DNA from 2 places in the Mesorhizobium sp. P2_H9 genome. Region 1 is predicted to be linked to the other one. Evidence: riboswitches for the same ligand, from Rfam matches in the RefSeq annotation. Region 1 holds a riboswitch; the other holds the start of a gene.

The links. A riboswitch is a leader RNA that binds a small molecule or an ion and turns the genes downstream of it on or off. The one in region 1 is predicted to bind cobalamin.
Region 2: it holds a riboswitch for cobalamin, as region 1 does, so the genes downstream of both, AC1DXN_RS10185 (aromatic ring-hydroxylating oxygenase subunit alpha) here and AC1DXN_RS17400 (DUF1636 family protein) in region 1, are expected to answer to the same signal.

The regions. Positions count from the first base shown of each region.
Region 1 covers NZ_JBFUFX010000009.1:44,766-52,321, forward strand. The annotation lists gene AC1DXN_RS17375 (NADH-quinone oxidoreductase subunit D) at 1-853, opposite strand, end outside; gene AC1DXN_RS17380 (NADH-quinone oxidoreductase subunit C) at 863-1,468, opposite strand; gene AC1DXN_RS17385 (NuoB/complex I 20 kDa subunit family protein) at 1,474-2,055, opposite strand; gene AC1DXN_RS17390 (NADH-quinone oxidoreductase subunit A) at 2,046-2,411, opposite strand; gene AC1DXN_RS17395 (winged helix-turn-helix domain-containing protein) at 2,744-3,943, shown strand; cobalamin riboswitch at 3,973-4,174, shown strand; gene AC1DXN_RS17400 (DUF1636 family protein) at 4,214-4,642, shown strand; gene cobW (cobalamin biosynthesis protein CobW) at 4,645-5,682, shown strand; gene cobN (cobaltochelatase subunit CobN) at 5,701-7,556, shown strand, end outside.
Region 2 covers NZ_JBFUFX010000004.1:405,583-413,138, reverse strand. The annotation lists gene AC1DXN_RS10190 (FAD-binding oxidoreductase) at 1-622, opposite strand, end outside; gene AC1DXN_RS10185 (aromatic ring-hydroxylating oxygenase subunit alpha) at 700-1,947, opposite strand; cobalamin riboswitch at 2,063-2,264, opposite strand; gene AC1DXN_RS10180 (DUF680 domain-containing protein) at 2,774-2,983, shown strand; gene AC1DXN_RS10175 (DUF680 domain-containing protein) at 3,048-3,287, shown strand; gene AC1DXN_RS10170 (DUF680 domain-containing protein) at 3,357-3,593, shown strand; gene AC1DXN_RS10165 (ABC transporter ATP-binding protein) at 3,676-4,788, opposite strand; gene bglA (beta-galactosidase BglA) at 4,820-6,484, opposite strand; gene AC1DXN_RS10155 (carbohydrate ABC transporter permease) at 6,489-7,556, opposite strand, start outside.

The DNA.
Region 1 (7,556 bases):
GTTCCTTGCCGAGCAAAAGGTCGACGCACTGGCGCATAATCTTCGCCGACTGGCGCATCTCTTCCATGCGCACCAGATAGCGGTCGTAGCAGTCGCCGTTCTTGCCGATCGGGATGTCGAAATCCATCTCCGAATAGCATTCATAGGGCTGCGACTTGCGCAGATCCCAGGCAGCGCCAGAGCCGCGCACCATGACGCCGGAAAAACCCCAGGCCCAGGCATCGGCCAGCGACACCGTGCCGATATCGACATTGCGCTGCTTGAAGATGCGGTTGCTGGTCAGCAGCGCGTCGAGATCGTCAAGCGACTTCAGGAACGGGTCGATCCACTTGCCGATGTCCTCGACCAGCTTTTGCGGCAGGTCCTGATGCACGCCGCCTGGCCGGAAATAGGCCGCATGCATGCGCGAACCCGAGGCCCGCTCATAAAACACCATCAGCTTTTCGCGTTCGACGAAACCCCACAGCGGCGGCGTCAGCGCACCGATGTCCAGCGCCTGCGTCGTCACATTGAGGATGTGCGACATGATGCGGCCGATTTCGCAGTAGAGCACGCGGATCAGCTGGCCGCGCTTCGGCACGTCGATGCCGAGCAGACGCTCGGTGGCCAGCGCAAAGGCATGCTCCTGGTTCATCGGCGCGCAATAGTCGAGCCGGTCGAGATAGGGCACCGCCTGCAAATAGGTCTTGTGCTCGATCAGCTTTTCGGTGCCGCGATGCAACAGCCCGATATGCGGATCGACGCGATCGACGACTTCGCCGTCCAACTCGAGAACCAAGCGCAAAACACCATGCGCCGCAGGGTGTTGAGGTCCAAAGTTGATGTTAAAATTGCGGACGGAGGTTTCAGCCATGCTGGCGTCTCAATTCGTCTTGGCTTTTTCATCGCCCGGCAGGACGTAGTCCGTCCCTTCCCATGGCGAGAGAAAATCGAAATTACGGAATTCCTGCTTCAATTCCACCGGCTCGTAGATGACGCGCTTGGCCTCGTCGTCGTAGCGCACCTCGACAAAACCGGTCAGCGGGAAATCCTTGCGCAGCGGATGGCCCTCGAAACCGTAGTCGGTCAGGATGCGGCGCAAATCGGGATGGCCGGAGAACAAAACGCCGTAGAGATCGTAGGTCTCGCGCTCGAACCAGTCGGCGCCGGGGAAAACGCCGGTGAGCGACGGCACCAAGGTTTCCTCGTCGGCCTGAACTTTCAAGCGGATGCGCACATTCTGCTTCGGCGACAGGAGGTGATAGACGACATCGAAGCGCTTGGCCCGCGACGGATAGTCGGCGCCGCAGACATCGATGATCGAGATGAACTGGCAGCGCGGATCGTCGCGCAGGAAGGTCACCACCTCGATCAGATCGCCCGGCTCGACAGCAACAGTGAGTTCGCCATAGGCAAACACCGCTTCGCCGATCCGGCCGGTCAGCTTTTCAGTCAGATAGATCGACAGTTCGCTCAGGGATGCACTCATTGGGCTTACCGTTCGATCGTGCCGGTGCGGCGGATCTTCTTCTGCAGGAGAAGAATGCCGTAAAGCAGCGCTTCCGCGCTTGGCGGGCAGCCGGGCACGTAGATGTCGACCGGCACGACGCGGTCGCAGCCGCGCACCACCGAATAGGAATAGTGATAGTAGCCGCCGCCATTGGCGCAGGAGCCCATCGAGATGACGTAGCGCGGCTCCGGCATCTGGTCGTAGACCTTGCGCAGCGCAGGCGCCATTTTGTTGGTCAGCGTGCCGGCGACGATCATGATGTCGGACTGGCGCGGCGACGCGCGCGGCGCAACCCCGAACCGCTCCGAGTCGTAGCGCGGCATCGAGGTGTGGATCATCTCGACTGCGCAGCAGGCGAGGCCGAAGGTCATGAACATCAGCGAACCGCTGCGCGCCCAGGTGATCAGCGCTTCGGTCGAGGTGACGAGAAAGCCCTTGTCGGCCAGCTCGTTGTTGATTTCGAGGAAGAACGGATCGTCAGACCCCACCGGCCGGCCGGTGTTGGGATCGATCAGGCCTTTGGGCTTCGGCGCGACGAGCGTGCCGGAACTGTCGCTCAATCCCATTCCAGCGCTCCTTTTTTCCATTCATAGGCAAAGCCGATGGTCAGCACCGCCAAAAACACCATCATCGACCAGAAGCCCAGCATGCCGATCTTCGAGAACGACACCGCCCACGGAAACAGGAACGCCACTTCCAGATCGAAGATGATGAACAGGATCGACACCAGATAGAAGCGGATGTCGAACTTCATGCGGGCATCGTCGAACGAGTTGAAGCCGCACTCATAGGCGGAAAGCTTTTCCGGGTCGGGGCTGCGGTAGGCCACCAGGAACGGCGCCACAAGCAGCGCCAGGCCGACGACCAGAGCCACGCCGATGAACAGGACGATGGGCAGGTACGAACTCAAAAGTGCGGTCATGCAGCAGCTTCCCGTTGGCGGCCAATCCACTCTGATTACAGCAACGAACCTCAATGCGGAAGCGTGACAGTTTAACCGCTGAACCGTTTTAAGTGCCTATGCTGCAACGCGGCGAGGGTTAGCGCAGCGCTTTCGGCGAAGCAAGTCAAACCTTATTCAAAAGACGGTGCTGGATGGCACTTCGAGAGAAACTGGTCCGTTCCGCTCCTGTTTGATTTCCTTCACTTTTTACTCCACTTTTCTCTCCTGACATGGATCCCGCCAAAACCCTGCTAGCATGACCCGGAATCACCGGCTCCATTTGCTCGAAAATCATCAGAGTCTCGTCTCCCATGAAGGAAAAGATCTCGCTTGCCATGGCTCGCCGCATCGCGCTTGCGGCCCAGGGTTTCAATGATACCCGCCCCACCGGCACGCCTGACCGCCGGCACTTCGCCCGCGTGCTTTCCCGCACCGGGCTGCTGCAGATCGATTCCGTCAGCGCCGTGGTGCGCGCTCACTATATGCCGCTCTATTCGCGCCTTGGCCCCTACCCGCTCGCTTTGCTCGACAACGCCGCCGTGACGCGCAAGCGCACGGTCTTCGAATATTGGGCCCACGAAGCCTCCTTCCTGCCGGTCGAAACATACCCGCTGATGCGCTGGCGCATGCAGCGGGCCGAGCGCGGCGACGAGATGTATCTGGGCCTGGCAAAATGGGGCCGCGAACACGCGGCCTATATCGAAGAGATCTATCGAGAGGTCGTGTCGCGCGGCCCGATCGCCGCCTCCGCCCTCGAAGGCCAGAAAGGCTCGGGCGGCTGGTGGGGCTGGAGCCACGCCAAGCATGCCTTCGAATGGCTGTTCTGGGCCGGCCGCATCACCACGGCGCACCGACGCGGCTTCGAACGCTTCTACGACCTGCCGGAGCGCGTCCTGCCGCAGGCGATCCTCGATCTGCCGGTGCCCGCCCCGGAGGACGCGCATCGCGAATTGCTGCGCATCTCCGCCCGCGCCCACGGCATCGCGACAGCAAGCCACCTGCGCGACTATTTCCGCCTGTCGCCGGCCGACATGAAGGGACGGCTGGAGGAACTGGTTGAAGCAGGCGAGTTGCTGCCGGTGCGGGTCGCGGGCTGGGACAAGCCGGCTTACCTTCACAAAGGCGCACGCTTGCCGCGAAAAATCGAGGCCCGTGCCTTGCTGGCGCCCTTCGATCCGGTCGTCTTCGAACGCTCGCGCAGTGAGCGGCTGTTCGATTTTCACTACCGCATCGAGATCTACACGCCGGCCGAGAAGCGACAGTACGGCTATTACGTGCTGCCGTTCCTGCTTGGCGACAGGATCGTCGCCCGCGTCGACCTCAAGGCCGACCGACCGGCAAGCGTGCTGCGCGTCCACGCGTCTTACGCCGAGCCCGGCGCCCCGCCTGAAACCGCAGCAGAACTGTTCGAGGAGTTGAAGCTGATGCAAAGCTGGCTCGGTCTCGAACGTATCGAAGTGACGCCTGCAGGCGACCTCGGACAGCCGCTTGCCGACATCGCCGCGTCGTAGACGTGCGTTGACACGCCTGCATACACAAGCCTAAATCCGATCCAGACGGTCCCCTGCCCGCAACGGCAGGGGCCAAGAGGGAATGCGGTGCGGGACAAAATCCCAAATCCGCGGCTGTCCCCGCAACTGTAAGCGAAGAGCCTGGGCCGAAAACCACTGGGTAACACCGGGAAGGCAGCACCAAGGCGATGACCCGCGAGCCAGGAGACCTGCCGTCTAGGACATAAAGTATCCGATCGCCTGGCGGGTTTTCCGGGCAAGGAGCCTGATTTGGAACGCGACAGCAGTTTTTCGGCTGAGACAGCGGACGCTTTGTCCGGCGACAGCGATGCCTTGACCGGCGTCACCGTCATCGTGTGCGCCTCCTGTCGCGACGAGACCGGCTCCGACGCCCATCCCCGCGCCGGCGAACTGCTGGCCGAAGACACGCGCCGCGCCGCCTCCGACGAAAACATCCGCATCCGAACCGTCGAATGCCTCGGCAACTGCAAGCGCCGCCTCAGCGCCGCGATCCTGCGCGACGGCTGCTGGAGCTATGTTTTTGGCGATCTGACCGCGAGCAGCGGCGCCGATCTCGTCACCGGCGCCAAACTCTTCGCCACCTCGACCGACGGCCTCATTCCGTGGCGCGGCCGGCCCGAATCCCTCAAGCGCGGCCTCGTTGCCCGCATCCCTCCCCTCGACATGCTGAAGGACTAACCATGACCGCCAACCTCTCCCGCGTTCCCTGCACCGTCGTCACCGGCTTCCTCGGCGCCGGCAAGACGACGCTGGTCCGCCATCTCCTGGAAAACGCCGGCGGCAAACGCATTGCCATCATCGTCAACGAGTTCGGCGACATCGGCATCGACGGCGAAATCCTCAAAGGCTGCGGCATCGACACCTGCCCCGAGGAAAACATCGTCGAACTCGCCAATGGCTGCATCTGCTGCACCGTCGCCGACGATTTTGTGCCCGCACTCGACCAGATCCTCGCGCTGACGCCGAGGGTCGACCACATTCTGATCGAGACGTCCGGCCTCGCGCTGCCCAAGCCGCTGGTCCAGGCTTTCCAGTGGCCGTCAGTGAAGAGCCGGGTGACTGTCGACGGCGTCATCGCCGTGGTCGACGGGCCGGCGCTGGCCGAGGGCCGCGTCGCCAACGACATGGACGCCCTTCAGGCGCAGCGCGCCAAGGACGAGACGCTGGACCATGACGATCCGGTCGAGGAAGTGTTCGAAGACCAGATCGCCTGCGCCGACCTGATCATCTTGTCGAAGAGCGACCTGATGGACGCCGCCGGCTCGGCCCGCGCCAACGCCATCATCAACGAACATTCCGCCCGCGCCGTAAGAATCGTGCCGACGTCGCATGGCAAGGTTGATCCCTCCGTGCTGCTCGGCCTCGGTCTCGCCGTCGAGGACGACATCGAAAACCGCAAGTCGCATCATGACGGCGCCTTCGACCACGAACATGACGACTTCGACACGTTCATTGTCGACATTGCCTCGATCGCCAGTCCCGACGAGCTGGCAAAGCGCGTCGCCACTGCCGCAGAAGAAGAAAACGTGCTGCGCGTAAAAGGCTTCGTCGATGTCGGTGGCAAGCCGATGCGGCTCTTGCTGCAGGCAGTCGGTCCGCGCGTCAACCATTATTACGACCGCGCCTGGACTGCTGCCGATGACCGTCGCTCGCGCCTCGTCGTCATCGGCCTGAAGGGGCTGAACCGCCCGGCAATCGAGCGTATACTCGCCGGCTGATCCCAGGCACGAGCCGCGATGCACATCCTCACCACCACATCCGCCTCGCTCGACGATCTCGCCGAGCCTGTCGATCTCCGGCAGACGCCGGCGGATATCGTGGCGCTGTCCTTCACCGACAGCGATCTCGCCGGGCTGGCGGCGGCATGGAAATTAGATGCTGAACGCCTGCCGTCGATGCGGCTCGCGGCACTGCGCGATCTGCGCCATCCGATGTCCGTCGATCTGTGGGTCGACAGCGTCGCCCAACACGCCAAGGTCATTCTCGTCCGTATCCTCGGCGGCTACCACTGGTGGCGCTATGGCTGCGACCAGTTGGCCGCGACCGCCCGCGCCCGCGGCATCAAACTGGCGCTGCTGCCGGGCGAAAGCCACGACGAAGATCTCAGGCTGATCGAAGCCTCGACGCTGCCGCGCGAGGAGCTCGATGCATTGCTGGGCTATTTCCGCGAGGGCGGCCCTGCGAATATGAGCGCGCTGGTGCAGCGGTTGGCGCGGCTGGCTGGGCAAGATACGGCGGTCGCCGAGCCGGTCGCAGTTCCGAAGGCAGGCTACTATGAGCCCGAACGCGGTGCAGTCCCCCTCCCCCTTGAGGGGAGGGTCCGGCCGCAGGCCGGGGGTGGGGTCCTCTCTGCAGCACGCCGACCTAAAGAAACGCTACGTCCGGTCGTACCGACCCCACCCGGCCCTGCGGGCCACCCTCCCCTCGAGGGGGAGGGAAACGTCGTGCCCATTCTCTTCTACCGTTCGATGCTGCTGGCCGCCGATGTCGCGCCCATCGACGCGCTTGTTGAAGCACTTCGCCAGCGCGGCATCACCCCGGTCCCCATCTTCGTCTCCAGCCTCAAGGACCCGACGTCACTCGCCTTCGTCGAGACCGCGCTCGCAACGCTCAAGCCTGCCGCCATCATCAGCGCCACCGCCTTCGCCTCCGGCGCCGAGCCCGGCGTCGAAACCCTGTTCGACCGCGCCGGCGTGCTCGTCTTCCAGGTCATCGTGGCGACGACCCGCCGCGACACCTGGCAAAACAACCAACGTGGCCTCGCCCCCGCCGACCTCGCCATGCATGTCGTGCTGCCGGAGCTTGATGGCCGCATCCTCGCCGGCGCCATTTCCTTCAAGGGCGAGAGCGAGACCGACCCGGCACTGGCCTTCCGCGCCTTGGCCAACCGACCAGAGCCCGACCGCGTGGCGCAGGTAGCAAACCGCATCGAAGCTTTTGTTCGCCTGCAGCAAGCGCCACGCGCGACGCGCAAGCTCGCCATCCTGATCCCCGACTATCCCAGCGCACCCGGCCGCACCGGCTATGCCGTCGGCCTCGACGTGCCGTCCAGCGTGCTCGCCATGCTGCACGACCTGAGGCAACAGGGCTACGCCGTTGAAGGGATTCCGCAAACGCCGCGCGAGTTGCTGCAGATGCTGGAGCGGAGTGGCGACGGGCTGGGGCTGGATGAGTATCGTACCTTTTCGACGGAGCTGCCCACAGCGGCAATTGCAGCGGTAGATGCGGCGTGGGGCGCTCCTTCACCCTCCCCCTTGTGGGGAGGGTCGGTTCGCGACATTCGCGAAGCGGATGGCGCGAAACGGGGTGGGGGTAGCGGCGCACCACCCCCACCCGGCCCTGCGGGCCACCCTCCCCACAAGGGGGAGGGTAAGAGCGCTTTCCCATTTCGCGCCGCCACCTTCGGCAACATCACCGTGGCCCTCGCCCCCGATCGGGGCCGCTCGGCCGACCGCCGCGCCGATTACCACGACCCGACACTGCCGCCACGTCACGAACTGATCGCCTTCGGCCTGTGGCTGAGGAAGTCGCTGGGCATCCATGCCCTCATTCATGTCGGCGCCCATGGCACGCTGGAGTGGCTGCCCGGCAA
Region 2 (7,556 bases), on a different contig from region 1:
CGTCGATCCGCCCCATATGCCCGAACCAGCCTTCGCGGCTCGACCGCTCCTCGATCATGAAGCCGAGCGACAGGCCCGGCATGCGGCTTCCCAGCAGTTCGAGTTCCTTGCGGAAGATGATCTCTTCCGGGCGCCGCGCGCAGTTGACGAAGCCGACATCGGTCCACGGCGCGCAGTCGTTCAGCCAGCGCAGCATCGACATCATCGGCGTCACACCGGAGCCGGCCGAAATGAACAGATATTTGGCCGCGGGGTGGCTGTGCAGCGAAAAGTCGCCTGCCGGTCCATAGGCCTTCACGTGAACGCCGGGCTTCAAATTGTCGAACATCCAGCGCGTGCCGACGCTGCCGGCCTGGGCTTTCACCGTCACCGCAATCGAGAACGGCCGCGACGGTGAGGACGACAGCGTGTAGGTCCGCATCAGCGGGCCCTCAGTGGTCGGCAGTTCCAGCGTCACGAATTGCCCCGGCTTATAGCGAAACCAGGTCTGATTGTCGGAGCGGAAGGTGAAGGTCTTCACCTCCGGCGCCTCGTCGCTGACGCCGATCACTTCCAACACCTGCAGCCTGTCGTTCCAGGGCGCCATCTCGTCGAGATGGCGGTAGAGGCCAAGGTCCGTCATCGCATTCATCCTTCCGACCTTTTCATGCTGCACATGGCGTTACTCCAAAACCGCTCAACACTTTTGGGCGCCATGTGCTAGGCGACGCTGCGCAGCGCGGGCCGGCCGCCCTCGGCAAGGCGCGGCTCGATGAAGCGGGCATACCAGTCGACGAACTGGATCACGCCGCCTTCATGCAACTCCGAATAGGGGCCGGGCTCATAGGCCGGCGACAGGATGCCGAAGGCGTTCTCCTCGACGATGCGCCGGTCCTGATCGTTGGTCTCGGTCCAGACATGGGTGAGTTCGGCAAGGTCATAGTCGACGCCTTCGACCGCATCCTTGTGGACCAGCCATTTCGTCGTCACCGCCGTCTCCGTGGCGCTGATCGGCAGCACGCGGAAGGTAACGGCGTGGTCGATGAGGATGTGGTTCCAGGTCGTCGGGTAGTGGTAGTGCATCAAGGTGCCGATGCGGTCGGCCGAAACGCTGTCGGAAAGGTTCTTCTTCACCGCGCGCTTGCCGTTCATCGTATAGCTGACGGCATCGCGCAGCAGCGGCGCGCGGGTGGCGCGAAACTGTCCGGCGGTATCGATGCGGAACTTGCTCGGCAGGCCCGCCGCCTCGCATTTCGCCCAGTGCGCCAGCATTTCCGGGTCGCTGTCGGCACCCTGCACACCGGTCACGGTCGGCGCTTCCGGGAAAGTCTTGCACAGTTCCGGATGGTTGCCGGCGCAGTGATAGCACTCGCGGTTGTTCTCCCAGACCAGCTTCCAGTTGCCCTTCTCGACGATGGTCGATTCGAAGGCGACCTTTGCCTCGCGCAGACGGTGCGGCAACAGATAGGGCTCGACCATGGCGCGCATAGGCGCGAAGTCCGCCGGCTCCCTGGCCAGGCAGATGAAGATGTAGCCGCCGACACTTTCGCACGCCACCGGCTTCAGGCTGAACTGGCTCTTGTCGAAACCATCGGCCATCTGCCGTGCGAACAGCAGCCTGCCGTCCAGTTCGTAGGTCCACTGGTGATAGGGGCAGACGAGCTTGGCCGCCGTGCCTTTCTCTGCGTTGCAGACGCGGCTGCCGCGATGGCGGCAGGAGTTGTGAAACGCGTTGATCTTGCCTTGCTGGTCGCGGACCAGCACCACCGGATAGTCGCCGACCTGGGCGGTGATGTAGCTGCCCGGCTTCGGCAATTCGCAATCATGACCGATGAACAGCCAGTCGCGGTACCAGATCAGCTCCATGTCGAGCTTGAAATAGTCGGGATCGGTGTAGAAGGGCTGCTCGAGCGAGTAGCCGTCCCTGCGGCTGTGCAAGAGCCTCAGCATGTCGTTGCGCGCATCCATGTCCTGTCCTCATCTTCAAGGACTGAACTTGGTGGTGATGGAGGAAAGACCGGTCGCAATCCGGCGACAGGGCCGGCATGCACCATCCACCTCTTGACCGCCCACCGCGATCAGTCGAGTCTAGATATCTCGGGCTGGTTTCCGGGCTCTGGAGTGTCCTTGCGGACGGTCGCGACACCTTCCCAGGCTTGTGGCCCAGTGGTCTCCCGTTGCGACTTGAACTCCACCACCGTTGCGGGGGCAGCGCCGGGTTTTGACCGGCTTCCCAATTCTCCGCTTCATCGTCACGAAGCGGCACCTGAGATGCCATCATCTAATCACGACAACGGCCGCGCCATCGGCATGAAAGCGACATCGCATCCATGCGGCGCGACACCATAGGCGAAATGCACCGGCCAGGATTTGTGACGCGAACCCAGCCTTTTCACCGGCCGCGACCCGCCCGCTTCGTGCGTCGGATTCGACCTGCGGCGGGGCTAAGAACAGTTAACAGTTTCGAAAAGTGACTATTAGCAGTTTCTAAAATCGAACCGAACGGTTCGTTTCTGTTGACAGAGCGTGCAGGACGGTGTGAACGCTGGTTTGCCAATTCGTCAGCTGGCTCACGGGTGGCACAGCATAACGAATTGAAACTATTCACTAAAATAGAAAGTGTAGGAGGCTCTGGTACAATTTCAAGGTGCAGAGCCATGGTCCACGCGGAACAACTTCGTGATTGGAAACAGGTGCTGGCCTCACCCACATCGGGGCTGTCCGAACGACGCGAATTTCCTTCCAAGACACGCCGCTAGACGGACTGATGAACTAAGATACTGGAGTACTAAAAATGAAAAAGATTGTTCTCACTGCCGTCGCCGTTCTGGCCATCACCGGCAGCGCCTTCGCCAATGGTAGCGACCACTTTGGTTCTGACGGTGCCAATCAGGCAGCTATTGCCGTCGACAGCACGCACACGGCTTCCATCGTGAAGTCGGAGCCGGCTGCTCAGAAGCCTGTCGCTCAAGGTAGCGACCGTGGCCACTTCGGCAACCGCTAAGCTCACCCCCAGCCGAGCGGCGGGATTTGTCCGCCGCTCGGCCGGAAATTCAGGAGTACCAGAAATGAAAAAGATTGTTCTCACTGCCGCCGCTCTTTTGATTGCAGCCGGCACCGCCTACGCCGGCAACGACAACGTCGGCGGCTACGACATCAACAAGCAGGCGACGGCCAACGTCGACAGCACGCACACCTCGTCCGTGCACAACGCCAGCTCGCCGGTCTACAAGCTGCTCAACTCGTCGGAAGACGTCCAGAAGTCTGCTTCCCAGAGCAGCGGCGGCGACCTCTTCGGCAACCGTTAAGCTCATCCCAGCAGAGCGGCGGGATAGTCCGCCGTTCGCCGCAACATGAAAAATTCAGGAGTACTAGAAATGAAAAAGTTTGTTCTCGCTACCGCCGCTCTTTTGATTGCCGCGGGCACCGCTTACGCCGCCAATGACAACGTTGGTGGTACTGACATCAACAAGCTAGCGACCGTCAACGTCGACAACACAAAGACGTCTTCGGTCCGCAACACCGGCTCGCCGGTCTACAAGCTGCTGAACTCGTCGGGTGACGTCCAGAAGTCGGCCCCTCAGGGCAGCGACCGGAACCTCTTCGGCCGCTAAAAGCCGAAGTCGATGTCCAAAAAAGAGCGGCGGGCCTGGCCCGCCGCTCTTTTTTGTGTCGATCCGATCCGATGTGCCGGCCTCAGGCTGCCTTGGCTTCCGCCTTATGGAGAGCGAAGGAATGTCCGTCGGCGTCGAAGATATGCAGGTCACCGCCATCCGCGCTCAGCCGCAGCGTCGCCCCGCGCTTGACCTCGACATTGCCGGGCAGCTTGGTCACCAGCGGCAGGTCGGCGCGGCCGATGTCGACATAGATGAGCTGAACCTCGCCGAGTTGTTCGACATAGTCCACCTTGCCCTCGAAAAGATAATCGGCGCCGGTGGAGACCACCAGATCCTCCGGTCGCACGCCGAAGCTTACCGCGGTGCCTTTCGCTGAAGCCGGCGTGGTGATTGGCACCGTCGCCTTGCGGCCGCCGACATGGCTGACGACAGTCGAATTGCCGGTTGTTTCGATCGTCGCCGGCAAGATGTTCATGGCCGGCGAGCCGATGAACTGGGCAACGAACAGATTGCCCGGTTTCTTGTAGAGGTCCATTGGCGTGCCGACCTGCTCGATATGACCTTCCTTGAGCACCACGATGCGGTCGGCCAGCGTCATCGCCTCGACCTGGTCGTGGGTGACGTAGATCATCGTCGTGTTGGGCATCGATTCCTTGAGCTTGGCGATCTCGATGCGGGTGGCGACGCGCAGTGCCGCATCAAGGTTGGACAGCGGCTCGTCGAACAGGAACACTTTTGGATTGCGCACGATGGCGCGGCCGATGGCGACGCGCTGGCGCTGGCCGCCCGACATCGCCTTGGGCAAGCGGTCGAGATATTTGGTCAGCTGCAGGATTTCCGCCGCCTGGCGCACGCGCCGGTCGATCTCGGCCTTGTTCTCTTTGCCGATCTTCATCGAGAACGCCATGTTGTCGTAGACGGTCATATGCGGGTAGAGCGCGTAGGACTGGAACACCATGGCGATGCCCCGCTTCGACGGCGGCACGTCGTTGACCACCTCGCCGGCGATCTTGAGCTCGCCGGAGGTGATCTCCTCCAATCCGGCGATGGACCGCAGCAAGGTCGACTTGCCGCAACCCGAAGGGCCGACGAAGACGATGAACTCGCCCGACTTTATGTCGAGATCGATGCCGTGCAGAATGTGCAGATTGCCATATGATTTTTTCACTTGTCTTAGCGTGACATCGGCCATGATTTCCTCCCAGTGAATTCTTCTAGCAAATTCAGTCGATACGCCCGAACCAGGCGCCGTAGCCGCCAAGACGGATAGAGCCGGCGCCAGTCTGTCCTGAAAACCCGTGCCCCGGTAATGGCTGCAGCGCGCGGCCGCCGAGATCGATGTTGGCCAGCCCGGCGCCGAGATTGAAGACGCAGACGATCTGCTCGTTGCCTTCGCGCCGCGTGAAGGCAACCGTGTCGCCCTCGCTTTCGATGAACTCGATATCGCCCTTGGCCAGCGCCGGATGCAGACGGCGGAAGGCCAGAAAGCGCCGGTAGTGCTCGAGAAGCGAGCTGTCGTCGCCCTGCTGCACGTTGACCGCTTGCGAAAGGTGTTTTCCCGGCACCGGCAACCAGGGCTTTGCCGAGGAGAAGCCGGCATTCTTGGCCGTGGCATCCCACACCATCGGTGTGCGGCAGCCATCGCGGCCCTTGAACTCCGGCCAGAAGCGGATGCCGTAAGGGTCCTGCAGATCCTCGAATTGCAGCTCGGCTTCGCCGAGCCCGAGCTCTTCGCCCTGATAGAGGCAGACCGAGCCGCGCAGCGACATCAGCAGCGCCGAGATGACCTTGAGATAGGCGGTCTCGTCGGCCTCGCCGGCGGCCCAGCGCGACGCCGGGCGCATCACGTCATGATTGGAGAAAGCCCAGCACGACCAGCCATCACTGGCGACCTTGCCGAAGGATTCCAGCACCGAGCGCACCTTAGCCGCGCTGATCTTTTCGGGCGCCAGGAAATCGAACGAATAGCACATGTGCACGCGCTTCCCGCCCGCGGTGTAGGCCGCCACAACTTCCAGGCCGCGCTGCGAATCGCCGACCTCGCCGACCGCGGCGGTTGCCGGATATTCGTCGAGAAGCGCGCGGAAGCGTTCGAGGAACGCGAGATTTTCCGGCCGGCTCTTGTCGTAGAGATGGTCCTGGTAGTTGTAGGGGTTGACCGCAGGAGCGGTCTGGTCGTTGCGCTCTTCCGGCGGCAGCGGCGGATTGTTTTCCAGCCCCTGGCTGTGGAAGTAGAAGTTGATGGTGTCGAGGCGGAAGCCGTCGACGCCGCGCTCCAGCCAGAAGCGGGTGACCTCGAGCAGCGCGTCCTGGACGGCACGGCTGTGGAAGTTGAGATCGGGCTGCTCAGCCAGGAAATTGTGCAGATAATATTGCTGGCGGCTGGTGTCCCACTGCCAGGCCGAGCCGCCGAAGATCGACAGCCAGTTGTTGGGCGGTGTGCCGTCGGGCCTGGCGTCGGCCCAGACATACCAGTCGGCCTTCGCATTGGTCCGGCTTGAGCGGCTTTCCTTGAACCACGGATGATTGTCGGCGGTATGCGACAGCACCTCGTCGATCATCACCTTGAGGCCGAGCCTGTGCGCCTCGGCGGTCAGGGCATCGAAGTCGGCCAGCGTGCCGAACATCGGATCGACGTCGCAATAGTCTGACACGTCGTAGCCGAAATCCTTCATCGGCGACTTGAAGAAGGGCGAGATCCAGATGGCATCGACGCCCAGCGAGGCAATGTAGGGCAGCCTGCCTATAATGCCCTTGAGGTCGCCGATGCCGTCGCCGTTCGAGTCCTGATAGCTGCGCGGATAGATCTGGTAGATCACCGCGCCACGCCACCAGTCGCGATCGACGGCGAGATCGGGCTTCGAGGTCGCCTTCAAAGCGGATTGCATGGTCTCAGCCTCCTTTCACCGAGCCTGCAAGCAGACCGCGGACGAAATAGCGCTGCAGCGAGAAGAACACGATCAGCGGCACGATGATGGTCACGAAAGCCGATGTCGTCAGGATTTCCCAATCACCACCGCGTGAGCCGAGCAACGCATTGAGCTTGGCGGTCAGCACGATCTGGTCCGCCTCGGTACCCAGGAAAACCATCGCGACCAACAGATCGTTCCATACCCAGAGGAACTGGAAGATGGCGAAGGAGGCCAGCACCGGGAACGACAGCGGCAAGACGATCTTGACGAAGATCTCGAAATCGCTGGCGCCGTCGATGCGCGCCGATTCCATGATTTCGCGCGGCAGGCCGGCAATGTAGCTTCTGAGCAGGTAGATGGCGAAGGGTAGGCCGAAGCCAGTGTGCGCCAGCCAGATGCCTAGATAGGTCTTTGACGGCATGCCGAAGAAAGAGCCGACGCCGTTGTAGAGCTTCAACAGCGGGATCAGCGACATCTGCAGCGGCACGACCAGCAGGCCGATGATCACCGCAATCAGCAGGGCCCGGCCGGGAAAGCGCATCCAGGCCAGCGCATAGGCAGCGAATGCCGCAATCAGGATCGGGATGACGGTGGCCGGAATGGTCACCGTCAGCGAGTTCATGAACGAGCGGCCGATGCCTTCCGAAAACAGCACGGTCTTGTAGTTGTCGGTGGTGAATTTTGGCGGCGCCGACGAGGCGTAATAGACGCGCTGGCCGCGGTCGCCCTCAAAAGCTTTCGGCGAGGACATAACGAAAGTGCCGTCGGCGTTGAGCAGCAAGGTCACGCCGTCGCCGAGATCGGCTGTCGTGCCGGCCGGATATTGCGTCGGTGCGGCCGACTTGACGCCGAAGGCGCTGATGTTGCGGGCGGCACCTTCGCCGAAGATATTGCCCTGGAGGACGAACTTGCCGTCCTTCTCGACCTGCGTCGAGGCGGCTGGCAGCCGGCCGGCTTCCGTCTGGGAGGAACTGGAGAACGAATTCCACCAGCCCGAGGCGATGATCTGGTCCTTGTCGCGCAGCGAGGAGACCAGGATGCCGAGCGT